One region of the Phytobacter palmae genome, then DNA from elsewhere that is predicted to be linked to it. Evidence: predicted binding sites of a transcription regulator. Region 1 holds the regulator's gene; the other holds the start of a gene.

Region 1 (8,703 bases):
AGTTTATTTTTGTCATACACACCGGCTTTTTTCAGCACCTCTGCCGCAATCGCCACCGTAGTGTTAACCGGGTTAGTGATTACGCCAATACAAGCTTTAGGGCAGGTTTTTGCAATTTGCGCGACCAGGTTTTTCACAATGCCGGCATTCACATTAAAGAGATCGGAGCGGTCCATACCCGGTTTACGCGCGACGCCAGCGGAAATCAGAACCACATCCGCACCGTGCAGAGCGGGCGTTGCGTCTTCTCCAGAAAAGCCTTTAATTTTTACATCTGTAGGAATATGGCTGAGGTCAACAGCAACCCCAGGGGTTACAGGAGCGATGTCATAGAGAGAGAGTTCTGAACCTGAAGGCAGTTGTGTTTTAAGTAGTAGAGCTAACGCCTGGCCGATGCCGCCAGCTGCGCCGAGGACTGCAACTTTCATCATAAACTCCTTATTATGGTTAGCTAAATATTTTGTTACTCCATTGCGGCGACCTTAATTCACCCTGATAATTATGGCAACGAACCAGCCAAAATTCTGCGGCATGGCACGCTTTTAAAATATTATAATGGGCATTTGTGACCGTCAGACCGGCAAACCAAGCAACTAACATTGAGAGTTTACAATATAGCGCTGATATCCATCTAAACAATATCATTTCAGTAACATTTATTTTACTTTTGCTTGAATTTGCGACACATGACACAGTGGGTTCCCATAACGTAATTTGATAAAATTCTCGCAAACAATAAGAAAATTTGAGTTATTTCCATAGCAGATTATTTGCATAAAAATTCATCCATGTGCATAATAATGTAGTTTTCACGGCCTTAATACGGGTGACTTATGCGAAGCTCGGCAAAACAAGAAGAATTAGTTAAAGCGTTTAAAGCGCTGCTTAAAGAAGAGAAATTTAGTTCTCAGGGAGAGATTGTTCTGGCCTTACAAGAACAGGGCTTTGACAATATCAATCAGTCTAAAGTGTCCCGTATGCTGACTAAATTCGGTGCTGTGCGTACGCGCAACGCCAAAATGGAGATGGTTTACTGTTTGCCTGTCGAAATGGGCGTCCCAACCACCTCCAGCCCGCTCAAAAATCTGGTTCTTGATATCGATTACAACGATGCCGTCGTTGTGATTCATACAAGCCCAGGCGCTGCGCAGTTGATTGCACGCTTACTGGACTCGCTGGGCAAAGCAGAAGGTATTCTGGGCACCATTGCCGGTGACGATACCATTTTCACTACCCCGGCAAGCGGCTTCACGGTCAAAGAGCTTTACGAAGCTATTCTTGTACTTTTCGAACAAGAGCTTTAATTCATTCCCCCCGGTTTCGTGCCGGGGAAGAACGTCTCTGTCGGGCTCCTCTCTCTTCCTCCCTTGTTTTTAACACAATGTGCGAATTTCCTTCGCATTCCATTCACGCAATGAATGTTTTCGCACAAAAAATCAAAATCACGCATTTCATTGATTTTCATAGATAAAAAAATCAAAGAAGATTATGAACCCCCGTTTTTTATGCCTTTTTGACTATAAAAAAAGGTTTCTTTACCACTTACTTACAATGGCAATAATTAGCTCAGTATTAATTTTACACGTTATTAGTGTATACTTGATTTTGTGATGAGGGTCACGAAACAAAGCCCTCAGGAATTACGATTCGACGAGGTAAACATTATGAAAATCAAATCAACTGTAGCAACTCTCAGCATCCTTTCTGTTCTGTCATTTGGCGCATTTGCGGCGAGCTCTATTGATGCTGACCAGGCGCAAAACCGCCAGTCATTAGGCACCGTCTCAGTCGGCGGCGTTGCATCATCCCCCATGGATATGCGTGCAGAACTGAACAAAAAAGCGGATGAGCAGGGTGCGTCTTCTTATCGCATCATCGAAGCACGTACAGGCGATAGCTGGCACGCCACTGCTGAGCTGTATAAATAATTAACCGACTACCCTATGTCATCATCGCTCAACGGCACCAGGAATAAAAATAGCGGTATAAACCTTCTCGCCGTTGAGTATTGAGGAGAAAGACAATGAAACGTAACGTAATCATCGCAGCCCTTGGTTTAGCTTCACTGATCTCATTTGGCGCCAGCGCAGCTACCCAACTGTCCGATAATCAAACGCAAAATATGCAGGCCATGGGCTCCATTTCGGTTTCCCAGACCGCAAGCTCTCCAATGAGCATCCGTGATGAACTGTCTGCGAAGGCGGATGCGGCTGGTGCGAAAGCCTATCGCGTGACCGAGCTCCAGGAAGGTGATACCTGGCACGCAACGGCGGAACTCTACAAATAAACCCTCGTCGTCTACTCCGACGACTTGCCCCCGCCTGTCGGGGGCTTTTTTATGGGCTGCATTAACGCACGTTAAAACGCAACTGGCCTTCCAGCTCTTCCTCTGCTTCATCAAACAATAGAATTAGCGCGCCGAAACGACGCCGCTGCGTTTCGTTAAGATGAATGAACTCAATTTCAACCGGCAATGGCAACTTTTCCGTGACCACTATCCATAATGAATCCAGATCGGTAATGCTGACTCCTTCGAGAGCAAACCGGCGGGAAAATTCACGATAGAACGTATTTTGAGTGTCTATTTCAGCAAAATCGAAGGTAGAGATATTCATTATCCGCCATCCAGACCTGTCGGGTGGCTTACGCCACCCGTTGCATTACAAGCCCCCAAGATGCAGGGTTTTGACTTCCATAAACTCTTCAAGCCCCAGAACGGAGCCTTCCCGCCCGAGGCCGGACTCTTTTACGCCGCCAAATGGGCCAAGTTCAGTGGATACCGCACATTCATTAATACCAATCATCCCACTTTCAATTGCCTGGGAGACGCGAAATACGCGGGATAAGTTTTGGGTGTAAAAATAGGCTGCCAGGCCAAATGGCGTTGCGTTAGCGCGCTGGATGACTTCATCTTCGGTCGTAAAGCGAAAACAGGCGGCAACCGGGCCAAAAGTCTCTTCATTCGCCAGCTTCATGCCATCGCTGCAATCACCCAGCACAGTGGGTTGCCAGAAATTTCCCCCCAGCATGTGCGCTTTACCCCCTGCCAGAATCTTCGCCCCCTTAGCGACGGCATCTTCAACGTGTTCACGCACTTTCTCCACCGCAGACGCTTCAATAAGCGGGCCGACGACTACGCCGTCGTCAAGACCGTTCCCGACCTTGAGGGCATTAACCGCCTCTGCCAGTTTCTGGGTGAAGGTGTCATATACCGATTCATGAATATAGAAACGGTTTACGCTCACACATACTTGCCCGGCATTACGGAATTTGTTGGCAATGGCTCCTTTGACCGCCGCATCAATATCGGCGTCTTCAAAGACGATATAAGGCGCGTTACCCCCGAGTTCCATCGAGACTTTCTTCATGGTTTCCGCCGCGTTACGCATCAACGTTTTGCCCACGGCGGTAGATCCGGTAAAGGAAATTTTGCGCACATCATGGCTCGCCATGATCGCGTCGCTGATCTCCGATGTATTCCCGGCAACCGCATTTAGCACACCGTCGGGTACACCCGCTTTTTTGGCCAGCGCCAGGAGCGCAAAAGCACTCAGCGGCGTGTTATTGGCAGGTTTAATCACCCCCGTACATCCTGCGGCTAACGCAGGTCCCAGCTTACGGGTCAACATTGCCATCGGGAAGTTCCAGGGGGTTATCGCTGCCACCACGCCTATCGGTTCGCGGGTGGCAAAAATACGCGATCCGGGTTTTATCGGCGGAATAATTTCGCCATTAGCACGTTTCGCTTGCTCGGCGAACCATTGGATAAAGCTTGCAGCATATTCCACCTCACCTTCGGCTTCTTTTAACGGCTTGCCCTGCTCGGTGGTCATAAGCCTTCCCAGCCAGCTTTTGTTTTCAATAATCAATTCGTACCAGCGATAAAGGATGGCAGAACGCTCTTTTGCAGTTTTCGCACGCCAGGCAGGAAAAGCCCTCGTCGCTGCGGCGATAGCGGCTTCGGTCTCTTTTTTGCCGGCTTTCGCGACTTTTACAATAACCTCGCCAGTTGCCGGGTTCAGTACGTCAAATGTCGTGTCCAACGATTTCCAGACACCATCGACAAGATAGCCAGTCTGGAACAGTTCGCTGTCCTGCAATGCCTGCGTTGTCATTTGTCCTCCTGATCTGTGATTAACAAAAGCTCCTGTAAAGTATAGCCATAAAAAAACCGACGCTTCTGGCGTCGGTTTCGGCTCTAGCTGCTGGTTAGCGCATGCTGATATTTGTGTAGCATCCCGGTAAGTCGTTTTACCGGTTCTGTCACCTGTGGCGGCGCATCCCAGTGGTGTAATTTCTCCTGATAGACCTCCAGCTCCTCCAGCAACTGCGAGAAATAACGCCGTCGTTTACTGTCCGAACCAGCAGATATGACACTATCTGCCGTACGGCGAAGCTGTCGATGGAATGCAGAGAGATCATCATTCACCGGCACAGGCGCATCACGTAAACGCTGATGAGCGATGATTAATGTCAGCGCCAGGCGGAATTTCGCCACATCGCCAGGAAATTTATTCAACAATAAAAATAGCTGCTGGTAGAGCGCAGGCAGATGGTTCTCTTTCCGTCGCGCGCTGTTGGTTGTCATCGCCGAGACGGCCGCCGAGACAAACTGGTTGAGCAACATACGTCCGGTTCGTGCCTGCGAATTATCCCGCACCAGCAAAATGACGATCAGCGCCAGCCCACAGCCGATAATTTGCCCAAGCGCATTATCAAGAAATTGACTGAATTTAAAGGTCATCGGGTTATCAAGCACAATGATGTTGATGGTACTTGCCAGCGCCCCCAACGATCCCAGCCGCCGTTTCTGCACCTCGACACCGGCAAAAAAAGCCAGCACAGCCAGGCTGATACAGAGCAACAGCATGCTCTGCTGCGTCGAGGGAATAATAAACAGAAAATAGAGCGCACCGACCGGCAGGGCGACCAACGTACCTATCAGAAAATCCATGGCCACCATTTTCGGATTTGGCAGACGCATTGCCAGCGACGTCACCACAGCGATCATCACCATGGTTCCACTACCGGAAGTCCAGCCACTCCACAACCAGAACAAAGTTCCTAACCCGCAGGATAAGGTGGTACGCCAGAAGTTGACCATCGCATGATGGCGCTCCGCCGACGCCGGTTTTATGACCACTTCACCACGGAGAACCTCTTCTTCCGTCGCACTGATTTTGGTGTTGCTCACCACGCCGCGTTTGAGCAGTAGATACCGCGTTGCCGCACCGACCCAGCTGTAAATGGTGACAGGTGTTTCTCGTTCACCGGTCCAGGCAATCACCCGGCGCATCCGCTTCATTTGTCTGTGAACATCCTGGACGGTTTCTACAGGTTCATCAAAAAGCTCACGAAACGTGTCGGTAATCAGCTCGGGGCGCGTATTCTGGATCAGATACGTTTCACACGCCTGGGTAATCAGCGTCAGCGACAAGGTATTGATCGCAGTCAGACGACGGTTGGCACGCCCCCAGCGCGAGGACTCAATTTTAAGATTGCTGCGCATACCTTCAAGGGCAGTCGTGCGACGCACCAGCGCTCCCCATGCTTTATCCACACTTTCGGGATCGCCATGTTTAATGCACATCTGCATTAACTGGTATTGGGCCACCAGCAGGCTATCCAGCTCGCGGTCAATCTCGCGTTTGATCGAACGGGGAGAAAACAGCAAATCTGCCGCGATGGCGCAGACGATACCGATTACGATTTCACTGCAACGCTCAACGGCAAACTGGGGTGCCAGTAGCGGCTCGCTCTGGATCGTTACAACAATGATCAGCGCCGTATAGCCCGCCAGCCCCCAGGCATAAGAGTTCTCCACCCGGACGAGCGAAGAAAGCCAGGTACAAAACCCCGCCCAGATACAACACACCGCCAACATTAAGAATGGAGCGCGGATCATGGCGATAATGATGGTCAGAGCGGCGATACTACCAATAAAGGTACCGATAATACGCAGCATACCGCGATAACGAATTGCGCCCGACCAGGGTTCTCCCCCGGCAGCAAAAGCCGGTCCTGCCGCCACAATCGCTGCCGTCAACACCGCCCAGCGCGGTGTTTCCAGTTGAAAGTGAAAGCCGACGAACAGTGCCAGTACGATAGCGCACGCGAGTTTTAGCGCGAAGCGAACGTGGTAGCTGGCGATGGAAAACATAGCCATAATGATTAACCAAACTCACGCAGGCGATGAGCCAGTTTGCGGAAGAAAGAGTCGTGGCTCTCATCGCGATCGGTTTGACCTGTTACCACAACCGTGGCCGTCGTGCCTGCAGGCCAAAGATTTCCCTGCTGCTCATCCAGGCGAATACGTACCGGCACGCGTTGCGCCAGACGTACCCATTCAAGGTTCGAGTCAATCGTCGCCATACCTTTACTGTCATTGCTGCTGCTGGCGTTGGTCACACCGGCGGCCACACTCTCCACCGTGCCTTTCAGAACGCGGTTGCTGCCCAGCGGGGTAATTTCAGCGCGGAAGCCCGGATGAACGCCTTCGAGCTTGGTCTCTTCCATATAGGCCTGAACATAGAAGGAGTTCTGTTTGACCAACGCGACGGCAGTTGAACCACGGGTAATGAACTCACCGGCATAAACATTCAGATTGGTAATCCAGCCATCGGCCGGGGCGCGAATCACGGTACGTTCCAGATCCAGTTTTGCCAGATCACGAGTGGCCTGCGCTTTTGCCAACTGATGTAATACTGTCTGCAGAACGTTGTTGGCCTGCTCTATTTCTTCGCGGGACATCGCCTGAACGCCAAGCTGGTTACGGCGGCCCGCCTCACGGCGCTTTTCGCTTTCCAGCGCCTGATAGTAAGCGACATCGGCTTCGGCCTCTTCCAGCGCTTTCTGATAACGCGGCTGATCGATGGTAAACAGCACCTGGTCTTTTTTTACCAGTTGGTTATCGTGGACGCTGACTTCGGTAATTAAGCCGGCAACGTCAGGAGCGATAGCGACCACATCGGCACTAAAGCGCGCATCGCGTGTCCAGGGGGATTCGGTGTAGTACACCCATGCACGGAAAATAGCGATAAAAGCCAGGATAACCAGCGCCAGGGTGATGGCGGTACGAAAGAGATTTCTTGTTAGTGTTTTCACTTCTACCTCAAACAAACAGACGCGACAGCAGGTAAAACAAGCAGCAGTAGAGCGCGGTATTGAACAACGCCGGATGCCAGACAAAATCGTAGATCCCGGTCGGGATCAGCATGCGGCGCACCAGCCAGAAGATCGCCAGTGACAAAAGCAATTCAAAAAAAATCGGTGGGAACGACAGACCGAACACCACGATAACGGGAAACAGACTCATGTTGACCTTGATTAGAGAGAATGCAGGCGACAATATTTCTTATACGCACCGCAGCGGAGCAGGAAGCAAGGCGAGATCGGCACGTTAATTATTCAGCAAATAGTATATTAACGTAACTGTTATGCTGTTATCTATATTATGTGATCTAAATCACTTTTAAGCCAGAGTGAATAATGGAACGACTGAAACGCATGTCGGTATTCGCCAAAGTGGTGGAACAAGGTTCATTTACTGCCGCGGCACGGCAATTACAAATGAGCGTGTCATCCATCAGTCAAACGGTGGCGAAGCTGGAAGATGAACTACAGGTAAAGCTGTTAAACCGCAGTACACGAAGCCTTGGGCTTACCGAAGCCGGGAAAATTTACTATCAGGGTTGCCGACGCATGCTGCACGAAGTGCAGGATGTGCATGAACAGCTTTATGCCTTTAATAACACGCCCATTGGAACATTGCGCATTGGTTGTTCTTCAACCATGGCGCAGAATGTTCTCGCACAGATGACCGCCGCGATGCTGAAAGAGTACCCCGGTTTATCGGTCAATCTGGTGACAGGCATTCCTGCGCCGGACCTCATTGCCGACGGGTTGGATGTGGTCATCCGGGTGGGCGCATTGCAGGATTCGAGCCTGTTTTCGCGGCGCCTGGGGGCGATGCCGATGGTCGTCTGCGCGGCCAAAAGTTATCTGGCGCAATATGGTATTCCGGAAAAACCCACGGATCTGGTGAACCATTCATGGCTGGAATACAGCGTCAGGCCCGATAATGAATTTGAGCTGATAGCTCCGGAAGGTATTTCCACTCGCCTTATCCCCCAGGGCCGCTTTGTAACCAACGATCCAATGACCATGACGCGCTGGCTTACCGCCGGGGCCGGGATCGCCTATGTACCATTGATGTGGGCGATCAATGAGATCAATAACGGGACGCTGGAGATCTTGTTTAGCCGCTATCAGTCCGATCCACGTCCGGTCTGGGCGCTCTATACGGAAAAAGACAAACTGCCGCTAAAGGTGCAGGTCTGTATTAACTATCTGACGGATTATTTTACCGAGGTCGCAAAGCTGTATCAGGGGATGCAGGGGCGGGGGTTGTGAACCCGGTTGCGGCATAAATGCCTTAACCGGGCTACATGGACATAGCCCGGTTAAGCGCTGACGCTCCCGGGCCACTCATAATAATTATGCCGTACCGCCGACGGTCAGGTTGTCCACTTTCAGCGTCGGTTGACCAACGCCCACCGGCAGGCTCTGGCCTTCTTTACCGCAGACACCCACGCCGTTATCCAGTTTCAGGTCATTACCCACCATGGAAATCTGCTGCATGGCTTCAATGCCCGAACCAATCAGGGTCGCCCCTTTCACCGGCTTCGTGACCTTCCCTTTCTC
Region 2 (8,703 bases), on a different contig from region 1:
CGTTTCCCGGTCGCCATGATTGATGAATTTCAGGATACCGATCCTCAGCAGTACCGTATTTTCCGGCGTATCTGGCACCACCAGCCGGAAAGCGGGCTACTTCTGATAGGCGATCCGAAACAGGCTATTTATGCCTTCCGTGGCGCCGATATTTTTACCTACATGAAAGCGCGTGATGAGGTCAACGCCCGTTATACGCTTGATACTAACTGGCGTTCCGCGCCGGGAATGGTGGAGAGTGTTAATCAGCTTTTCAGCCAGACTGAAAACGCCTTCATGTTTCGGCAAATTCCTTTCCAGCCGGTGAAATCAGCAGCAAAGAACCAGTCGTTGCGTTTTACGATAAAAGGTGAAAAACAGCCTGCAATGGCAATGTGGCTGATGAAAAGCGAGGGCGTCGGCGTCGGGGATTATCAGGCCTTTATGGCCGAGCTATGCGCGACGCAAATCCGTGACTGGCTGATCGCCGGGCAACAGGGGGAGGCGTTGCTGCATGAGGGAAAAACGACTCGCCCTGTGAAAGCATCTGATATTACCGTGCTGATTCGTAGCCGCCATGAAGCGTCACTGATTCGCGATGCGTTGGGTCTTCTGAATATCCCCTCGGTTTACCTGTCTAACCGTGACAGCGTATTTGATACGCCTGAGGCTCAGGAGTTGCTCTGGCTATTACAGGCGGTCCTTACGCCGGAACGTGAAAACACGTTACGTAGCGCACTGGCGACATCCATGCTGGGTTTGAGTGCGCTGGATATCGAAACGCTTAACCAGGACGAGGCCGCATGGGATGCGATAGTGGAAGAGTTTGCCGGCTGGCGGGATATGTGGCTTAAACGCGGCGTTATGCCAATGCTGCGTGCATTAATGAGTGCACGTCATGTGGCGGAAAACCTGCTGGCAACACCAGGTGGCGAGCGCCGTCTGACGGACATTTTGCATTTGAGTGAATTGCTACAGGAAGCGGGCACGCAGGTAGAGAGTGAACATGCGCTGGTGCGTTGGCTGGCACAACATATCGCTGAACCGAATTCGAATTCGTCGAGCGAACAGTTGCGTCTGGAAAGTGACAAACATCTGGTGAAAATCGTCACTATCCATAAGTCGAAAGGGCTGGAGTACCCGCTGGTCTGGTTGCCCTTTATTGCCAATTTTCGCGTTCAGGATCAGGCGTTTTACCACGACCGCACCTCGTTTGCGCCCGTGCTTGATCTCAGCAAGGCCGAGGAGAGTATTGAACTGGCGGAGACAGAGCGCCTGGCAGAAGATCTGCGTCTGCTTTACGTGGCGCTGACTCGCTCGGTCTGGCATTGCAGTCTGGGGATTGCCCCTATTTTTCGTCGTCGTGGCGAGAAATCGGGGGAAAGCGATTTCCATCTCAACGCATTAGGGTGGCTTATCCAGCAGGGGCAGCCTCGTGATGCACAGGGGCTTCGGGCCTGCGTTGAGGCGCTGTGTGGTGATAATATCGCTCTGTGCGTTCCCGATGTGCCAGACAGCGTTCGCTGGCAGGCACCGCAAGATGCCGTGCAGGTGTTAACGGCCCGCCAGATGACGCGAACCGTGCGTGATGACTGGCGTGTGACCAGTTACTCAGGGCTGCAACAACGTGCGCATGGTATTGCACAGGATTTATTGCCGCGTCTGGATCTTGATGCCGCCGGGGAGCGAGATCTGCTGACCGAGCCAATGCTGACGCCGCATCAGTTCCCACGCGGCGCCTCGCCGGGGACATTCTTACACAGTCTGTTTGAAGAGCTGGATTTCACCCAGCCGATTGCCCCAGCCTGGGTGGCAGAGAAACTCCAGCGCGGCGGTTTTGAAGAGCACTGGCAGCCGGTTATCAGCGAATGGATCGACACGATCCTTCACGTTCCCCTGGCCGATACGGGGGCTTCTTTGCATCAGCTAACGGCAAAGGAAAAGCAGGTAGAGATGGAATTTTACATTCCTGTTGCACAAAATCTGCGCGCCGGGGTGCTCGATGCGCTGATACGCCGATACGATCCGTTGTCTGCTGAATGTCCGCCGCTGGATTTTCGCGAGGTGCGCGGCATGTTGAAAGGGTTTATTGACCTGGTGTTTCGCCATGAAGGGCGTTACTACCTGCTGGATTACAAATCTAACTGGCTGGGAGACTCCGCCGGGGCCTATACCCGCGAGGCGATGGCTGTCGCCATGCAATCTCATCGTTACGATTTGCAGTATCAACTTTATACACTCGCCCTTCATCGCTACCTGCGCCACCGCATTGCCGGTTACGATTATGAGCACCATTTTGGTGGCGTTATTTATCTGTTCCTGCGTGGTGTTGAGCGCGATAATCCGCAGCAGGGGATCTTTACCACCCGGCCTGACGCGGCATTGATAAGCCAGATGGATGCCCTGTTTGCCGGGGAAACACTGGAGGTAGCGCAATGAGACTGCGTACGTTACTGCAGCAGGCCGTAGCGCTAAAAATATTACGTCCGCTGGATGTGCAGTTCGCCCTGACCGTGGCCAGCGAGGATGAACCTGCGGTGATGCTTGCGGCGGCGATGCTGAGCTTTGACGCCGGAGAAGGCCATGTCTGCTTACCGCTTTCCCGTTTAGCGCCGGAAAGCCTTTCTGCCAGGGCACATCCGTTACTGACCTCTCTTTATGAAGAGGTTGGTTACCCTGTGGACTGGCGAAAGACCTTACTGGCCTCGCCTGCGGTCAGCGAAGGTGAGGCGGCAACGCCGATGATCCTAACAGGTGAGCGACTCTATCTGAACCGTATGTGGTGCAATGAATGCAGTATTGCCGCCTTTTTTGCCGAGGTTAATCAACCCCTGACGGTAGATGAAAACCGCCTGCGGCAGGCGCTGGACGACCTGTTTCTGCCTTCGGATGACATTAACTGGCAGAAGGTAGCGGCGGCGGTTGCGCTGACCCGCCGGGTATCCGTGATTTCAGGTGGCCCCGGCACCGGGAAAACCACGACGGTGGCGAAGCTACTTGCTGCGCTGGTGCAAATGGCTGATGGCGCACGTTGCCGCATTTGTCTTGCCGCACCAACAGGAAAGGCAGCCGCTCGTTTGACAGAATCATTAGGGACCGCCCTTCGTCAGTTGCCGTTGACTGACAAACAAAAGGCGATGCTGCCTGATGAAGCCAGTACCCTGCATCGTCTTCTGGGTGCGCTGCCTGGTAGCCAACGCCTGCGTTATCACGCTGGCAATCCTCTGCATCTGGATGTGCTGGTGGTAGATGAAGCCTCCATGATTGACCTGCCAATGATGTCACGGCTGATTGATGCACTGCCGCAGCATGCGCGGGTCATTTTCCTCGGAGACCGCGACCAGTTAGCGTCCGTTGAGGCCGGGGCGGTACTCGGAGACATTTGCGCCTGGGTCAATAAAGGGTTTACTCCAGAGCGCGCCGCACAGTTATCGCGGATAACAGGAGCAGCCGTTCCTGCTGGAGAAGGTGATTCGGCCAGTGCGCTACGCGACAGCCTGTGCCTGCTGCAAAAAAGCTATCGTTTTGGCAGTGATTCGGGGATCGGGCAACTGGCGGCGGCGGTTAATCGTGGCGATAAAGCGGCGGCAAGCGCGGTATTGAGCCGGGGCTTTAGCGATATCGAAAACAAACATCTGCAAAACGCAGAAGACTATCAGCGCATGATTGATGATGCGCTGGCAGGCTATGACCGTTTTCTTGGGCTGGTGCGCGATGGCGCACAGCCGCAAGAAGTCCTCACCGCTTTTGGTGAATATCAGTTGCTGTGTGCATTGCGCGAAGGGCCATTTGGTGTGAGTGGGCTGAACGATCGTATTGAGCAGGCGCTGGTCCGGCAGCGGCGGATTGCCCGCCCGGCGCATGCGCGCTGGTATCACGGCAGACCGGTTATGATCACACGTAATGACGCCTCGCTGGGGCTGTTTAACGGCGATATTGGTATTGCTCTCGATCAGGGGCAGGGCATCCGTGTCTGGTTTCCATTACCTGACGGCAGTCTGAAATCCGTGCAGCCCAGCCGCTTACCGGAACATGATACCGCCTGGGCGATGACGGTGCATAAATCTCAGGGATCGGAGTTTGATCATGCGGCACTGATTTTGCCGGGGCAAATTGTGCCAGTGGTAACAAGAGAACTGGTCTATACCGCGATTACCCGTGCAAAAAAGCGGCTCTCGCTATATGCCGATGAACGCATTCTGGCGCAGGCCATTGCCACGCGTACCGAACGGCGAAGCGGACTGAATGCTATTTTTGAAAGGATGTAGAACATAACCCTCACCCGATGGTGAGGGCTCCTGATCGACCTACCCCAAATCTGCCATCAGCACTTTTGACCGCCGCTGATAGTTGTACATCTCTTTTTTACTCTCCGGCAGGGAATCAATATCCACCGGGGTAAATCCGCGCTCCTGGAACCAGTGGATGCTGCGGGTGGTAAGGACAAAGAGTTTGCTCAGACCCATCTGTTTCGCCTGAGCTGCAATGCGCTCAAGCAACACTTCACCGCGTGATGAACTGCGATAGTCGGGATGTACCGCTACGCAGGCCATTTCGCCGATTTTTTCTTCCGGGAACGGATAGAGTGCCGCACAGGCGATGGTCAGGTTATCACGCTGAATGATGGTGAATTTGTCGATCTCCATCTCCAGTTGCTCGCGTGAACGACGCACCAGAATACCCTGCTGTTCCAGTGGGCGAATCAATTCGAGAATGCCGCCGATATCATTGATGGTGGCACGGCGAATCTGTTCCGCACTCTCCATCACAATCTGCGTACCGATACCGTCACGGGAGAAAAGCTCCTGCAATAAAGCACCATCTTCCTGATAACTGATCAGGTGGCTGCGGCGTACGCCACTGCGACAGGCTTTCATTGCGCCACGCAGGAAACGCACAGTACCTGAGTGATAATCGCCTTGCTCTTCGAGCGATTCGACCCGGGACTGGGCTTCGTTCGGGAACATCTCGGAGACAATCTGCCCATCTTCGTTGTAGACGCCCTGCGATGAACAAAAGCCGATCATCTTTTCGGCTTTCAGTTTGATGGCCAGTTGTGTCGCAATCTCTTCTGAGGTGAGGTTAAAGCTTTCGCCCGTGACAGATACCGCAACGGGGCCGAGCAGCACGATAGCACCGCTGTCTAACTGACGGTGAATGGCTTCTTCATCGATACGACGGATACGCCCGCTATGGCAATAGTCAACGCCATCGTCAACGCCAAGCGGCTGGGCGATAATGAAATTGCCGCTCACGACGTTAATGTGCGCGCCCTGCAGTGGCGTATTGTTGAGGCTCATGGAAAGGCGTGCGGTAATGTCCAGTTGCAGCAAGCCGGCGGCCTGTTTCACCAGTTCGAGCGTTTTGGCATCTGTTACGCGGGTATGTTTGTGATACACCGGTTCATGGTTATGCGCTGCAAGATTGGCATCAATCTGCGGACGTGCGCCATATACCACCACCAGGCGAATACCCAGGCTGTGGAGTAAGCCTATATCGCTGACAATGTTGGAAAAGTTTTCATGTTCAATGGCTTCGCCACCCAGCATGATGACAAACGTTTTTCCCCGATGGGTATTAATATAGGGAACAGAATGGCGAAATCCCTGTACCAGTTCGGTTCTGCGTTCCTTTACCACGGCCAACCCTCACTGCATGATTATTCGTAAATTGTGTATTTTTATTCTTTTATGGCGCCAGGTGCAAGCCATAAATTCGTCTTGGACAAAGAATAATTCCTGCGTGTCATTGCATGGATTGTGTATGTTTACCCTTTTATAGATGACAGTTTATGCGTCATTCGTTAAAGTTTTCGGTCAAATCTGACGTTTACTTACTATTTCATCTTTTTGCTCGGGAGAAGCATGTCGGGAAGTCAATCAAGGCTGAGCCGCCGCAGATTGTTACAAGGGGCGGGCGCTATGTGGTTATTGAGCGTGAGTCAGGTCGGTCTTGCCGCCGTCAGTCAGGTGGTGGCGGTGCGCGTCTGGCCTGCATCAACCTATACTCGCGTGACCGTTGAGTCTAACCGTGTGCTTAAATATCGCCAGTTTGCGCTCAGCAATCCGGATCGGCTGGTCGTTGATATTGAAGACGTTAACCTGAACTCCGTTTTGAAAGGGATGGGAGCCCAAATTCGCGGCGATGATCCTTTTATCAAATCTGCGCGTGTTGGACAGTTCGACCCAAAAACGGTGCGCATGGTGTTCGAGCTTAAGCAGGATATTAAGCCGCAGCTCTTCGCTCTTGCGCCGGTGGCAGGGTTTAAAGAACGTCTGGTGATGGATCTTTACCCGGCGAATGCGAAAGATGTGCAGGATCCGTTGCTGGCGCTTCTGGAAGAATACAACCAGGGCGATCTGGAAAAACAGGTGCCGCCTGCGCAAAGCGGGCCGCAGCCGGGGAAAGCGGGGCGGGATCGGCCGATCGTCATCATGCTTGATCCGGGCCATGGCGGTGAGGATCCTGGCGCCATTGGTAAATACCGGACCCGCGAAAAAGATGTGGTGCTGCAAATCGCCCGCCGCCTGCGCGCGCTGATTGAGCAGGAAGGCAATATGAAAGCCTATATGACGCGCAATGAGGATGTGTTTATCCCGCTGAAAGTGCGTGTCGCTAAAGCGCAGAAACAGCGCGCCGACCTGTTTGTTTCGATTCATGCTGACGCCTTTAGCAGCCGTCAGCCGAGCGGTTCGTCGGTCTTTGCCCTCTCAACCAAAGGGGCGACCAGTACTGCGGCGAAATATCTGGCGGAAACGCAGAATGCCTCTGACTTAATCGGTGGGGTTAGCAAAAGCGGCGATCGCTACCTCGACCATACGATGTTCGATATGGTGCAGTCGCTCACCATCAACGACAGCCTTAAATTTGGCAAAGCGGTCCTTAATAAGCTGGGCAATATTAATAACCTGCATAAAAATAGCGTCGAGCAGGCCGGCTTCGCGGTACTGAAAGCGCCGGATATCCCGTCGATTCTGGTTGAAACGGCGTTTATCAGTAACGTGGAGGAAGAGCGTAAGCTTAAGACGGCGAAGTTCCAGCAAGAGGTGGCGGAGTCGATTCTGGCAGGGATTAAGGCGTACTTTGCCGATGGCGCAACGCTGGCGAGAAGAGGCTAGTTTTTATTCGGGCGGCAACGCAATGAATCCCCGGGAGCGTACAGCAGTACGTGACTGGGGTGAATAAGGTCAGCTGGTAATGGCACACAGGAAGGGTGGAGAATAAAAACAAAAAAACACCCGGCAGGGTGTCTCATGTATTGGTTGCGGGGGCCGGATTTGAACCGACGACCTTCGGGTTATGAGCCCGACGAGCTACCAGGCTGCTCCACCCCGCGTCCGTCTTTACTCTTCATCGAGTAAGTTTGCATCAGATTGTAATTGGTTGCGGGGGCCGGATTTGAACCGACGACCTTCGGGTTATGAGCCCGACGAGCTACCAGGCTGCTCCACCCCGCGTCCGCGTTTACTCTTCCATCGAGTAAATTTACTTCTGATTTTAATTGGTTGCGGGGGCCGGATTTGAACCGACGACCTTCGGGTTATGAGCCCGACGAGCTACCAGGCTGCTCCACCCCGCGTCCGTGGATGCGCACTATACTCCGCTAACATTATGATGCAACCCTTTTTTAACGGAATGGCGTTTTAGCGTGACATTTGTATAAAAACAGTACGATAAGGCTGTTTTTTGTACTGCATTTGCGTCAGGTTGCGCAATCGCATTTCATTAGCAGGGGCGGTTTGTTATCTTCATCACGCTCCGGATTAACCAGAAGATGAGAGAAATGAAAGGACGTTGGGCAAAATATCTACTCGCAGGCGCAATGGCAACACTTCTCGCCGCCTGTACTTCAAAGCCGACCGATCGCGGTCAACAATATAAGGACGGGAAATTCTCCCAGCCTTTCTCTCTGGTAAACCAGCCTGATGCGACTGGCGCACCGATTAACGCGGGCGACTTTGCCGAGCAGGTGAATCAAATCCGCACCGCTTCTCCACGCCTCTATTCAGGACAGAGCAACGTCTATAATGCGGTACAGCAATGGCTGCGTTCGGGAGGCGATACCCGTACGATGCGCCAGTATGGTATTGATGCCTGGCAGATGGAAGGGGCGGATAACTACGGTAACGTCCAGTTCACCGGCTATTACACGCCGGTTGTGCAGGCTCGCCATACCCGTCAGGGTGAGTTCCAGTATCCGATTTACCGCATGCCGCCCAAACGAGGGCGTCTGCCTTCCCGCGCCGAGATTTACGCGGGCGCATTGAGCGACAGCTACGTGCTGGCTTATAGCAATTCGCTGATGGATAACTTCATCATGGATGTTCAGGGTAGCGGCTATATTGATTTTGGCGACGGCAGCCCGCTTAACTTCTTTAGCTATGCGGGAAAAAACGGCCATCCCTATCGCAGTATCGGTAAGGTGCTGATTGACCGGGGAGAGTACAAAAAAGAAGATATGTCGATGCAGGCTATTCGTCACTGGGGTGAAACCCACAGTGAAGCAGAAGTACGCGCATTACTGGAAGAAAATCCGTCATTTGTCTTCTTTAAACCGCAATCCTACGCACCGGTGAAAGGCGCGAGTGCGGTACCGCTGATTGGTCGCGCATCCGTAGCATCTGACCGCAGTATTATCCCGGCGGGCACCACGCTGCTGGCAGAAGTACCGCTGCTTGATGCAAATGGTAAATTTACCGGTCAGTATGAGTTACGGCTGATGGT

The links. The regulator ArgR, encoded in region 1, controls arginine synthesis, uptake and breakdown. The targets are predictions, from matches to a motif close to ANTGAATAAAAATACANT.
Positions count from the first base shown of each region.
Region 2: a site for ArgR is predicted at 5,651-5,668, ahead of argA (amino-acid N-acetyltransferase). Genes of this name have one in related genera too.

Region 1 is NZ_JBCIVJ010000011.1:29,918-38,620, reverse strand. Features, by position in the region: gene mdh (malate dehydrogenase) at 1-428, opposite strand, end outside; gene argR (transcriptional regulator ArgR) at 834-1,304, shown strand; gene yhcN (peroxide/acid stress response protein YhcN) at 1,665-1,928, shown strand; gene yhcN (peroxide/acid stress response protein YhcN) at 2,024-2,287, shown strand; gene AAIG39_RS14405 (barstar family protein) at 2,349-2,615, opposite strand; gene AAIG39_RS14400 (NAD-dependent succinate-semialdehyde dehydrogenase) at 2,661-4,115, opposite strand; gene aaeB (p-hydroxybenzoic acid efflux pump subunit AaeB) at 4,199-6,166, opposite strand; gene aaeA (p-hydroxybenzoic acid efflux pump subunit AaeA) at 6,172-7,104, opposite strand; gene aaeX (p-hydroxybenzoic acid efflux pump operon protein AaeX) at 7,112-7,315, opposite strand; gene aaeR (HTH-type transcriptional activator AaeR) at 7,489-8,412, shown strand; gene tldD (metalloprotease TldD) at 8,497-8,703, opposite strand, start outside.
Region 2 is NZ_JBCIVJ010000005.1:171,165-179,867, forward strand. Features, by position in the region: gene recB (exodeoxyribonuclease V subunit beta) at 1-2,418, shown strand, start outside; gene recD (exodeoxyribonuclease V subunit alpha) at 2,415-4,247, shown strand; gene argA (amino-acid N-acetyltransferase) at 4,287-5,618, opposite strand; gene amiC (N-acetylmuramoyl-L-alanine amidase AmiC) at 5,844-7,097, shown strand; tRNA gene AAIG39_RS08735 (tRNA-Met) at 7,239-7,315, opposite strand; tRNA gene AAIG39_RS08740 (tRNA-Met) at 7,360-7,436, opposite strand; tRNA gene AAIG39_RS08745 (tRNA-Met) at 7,482-7,558, opposite strand; gene mltA (murein transglycosylase A) at 7,763-8,703, shown strand, end outside.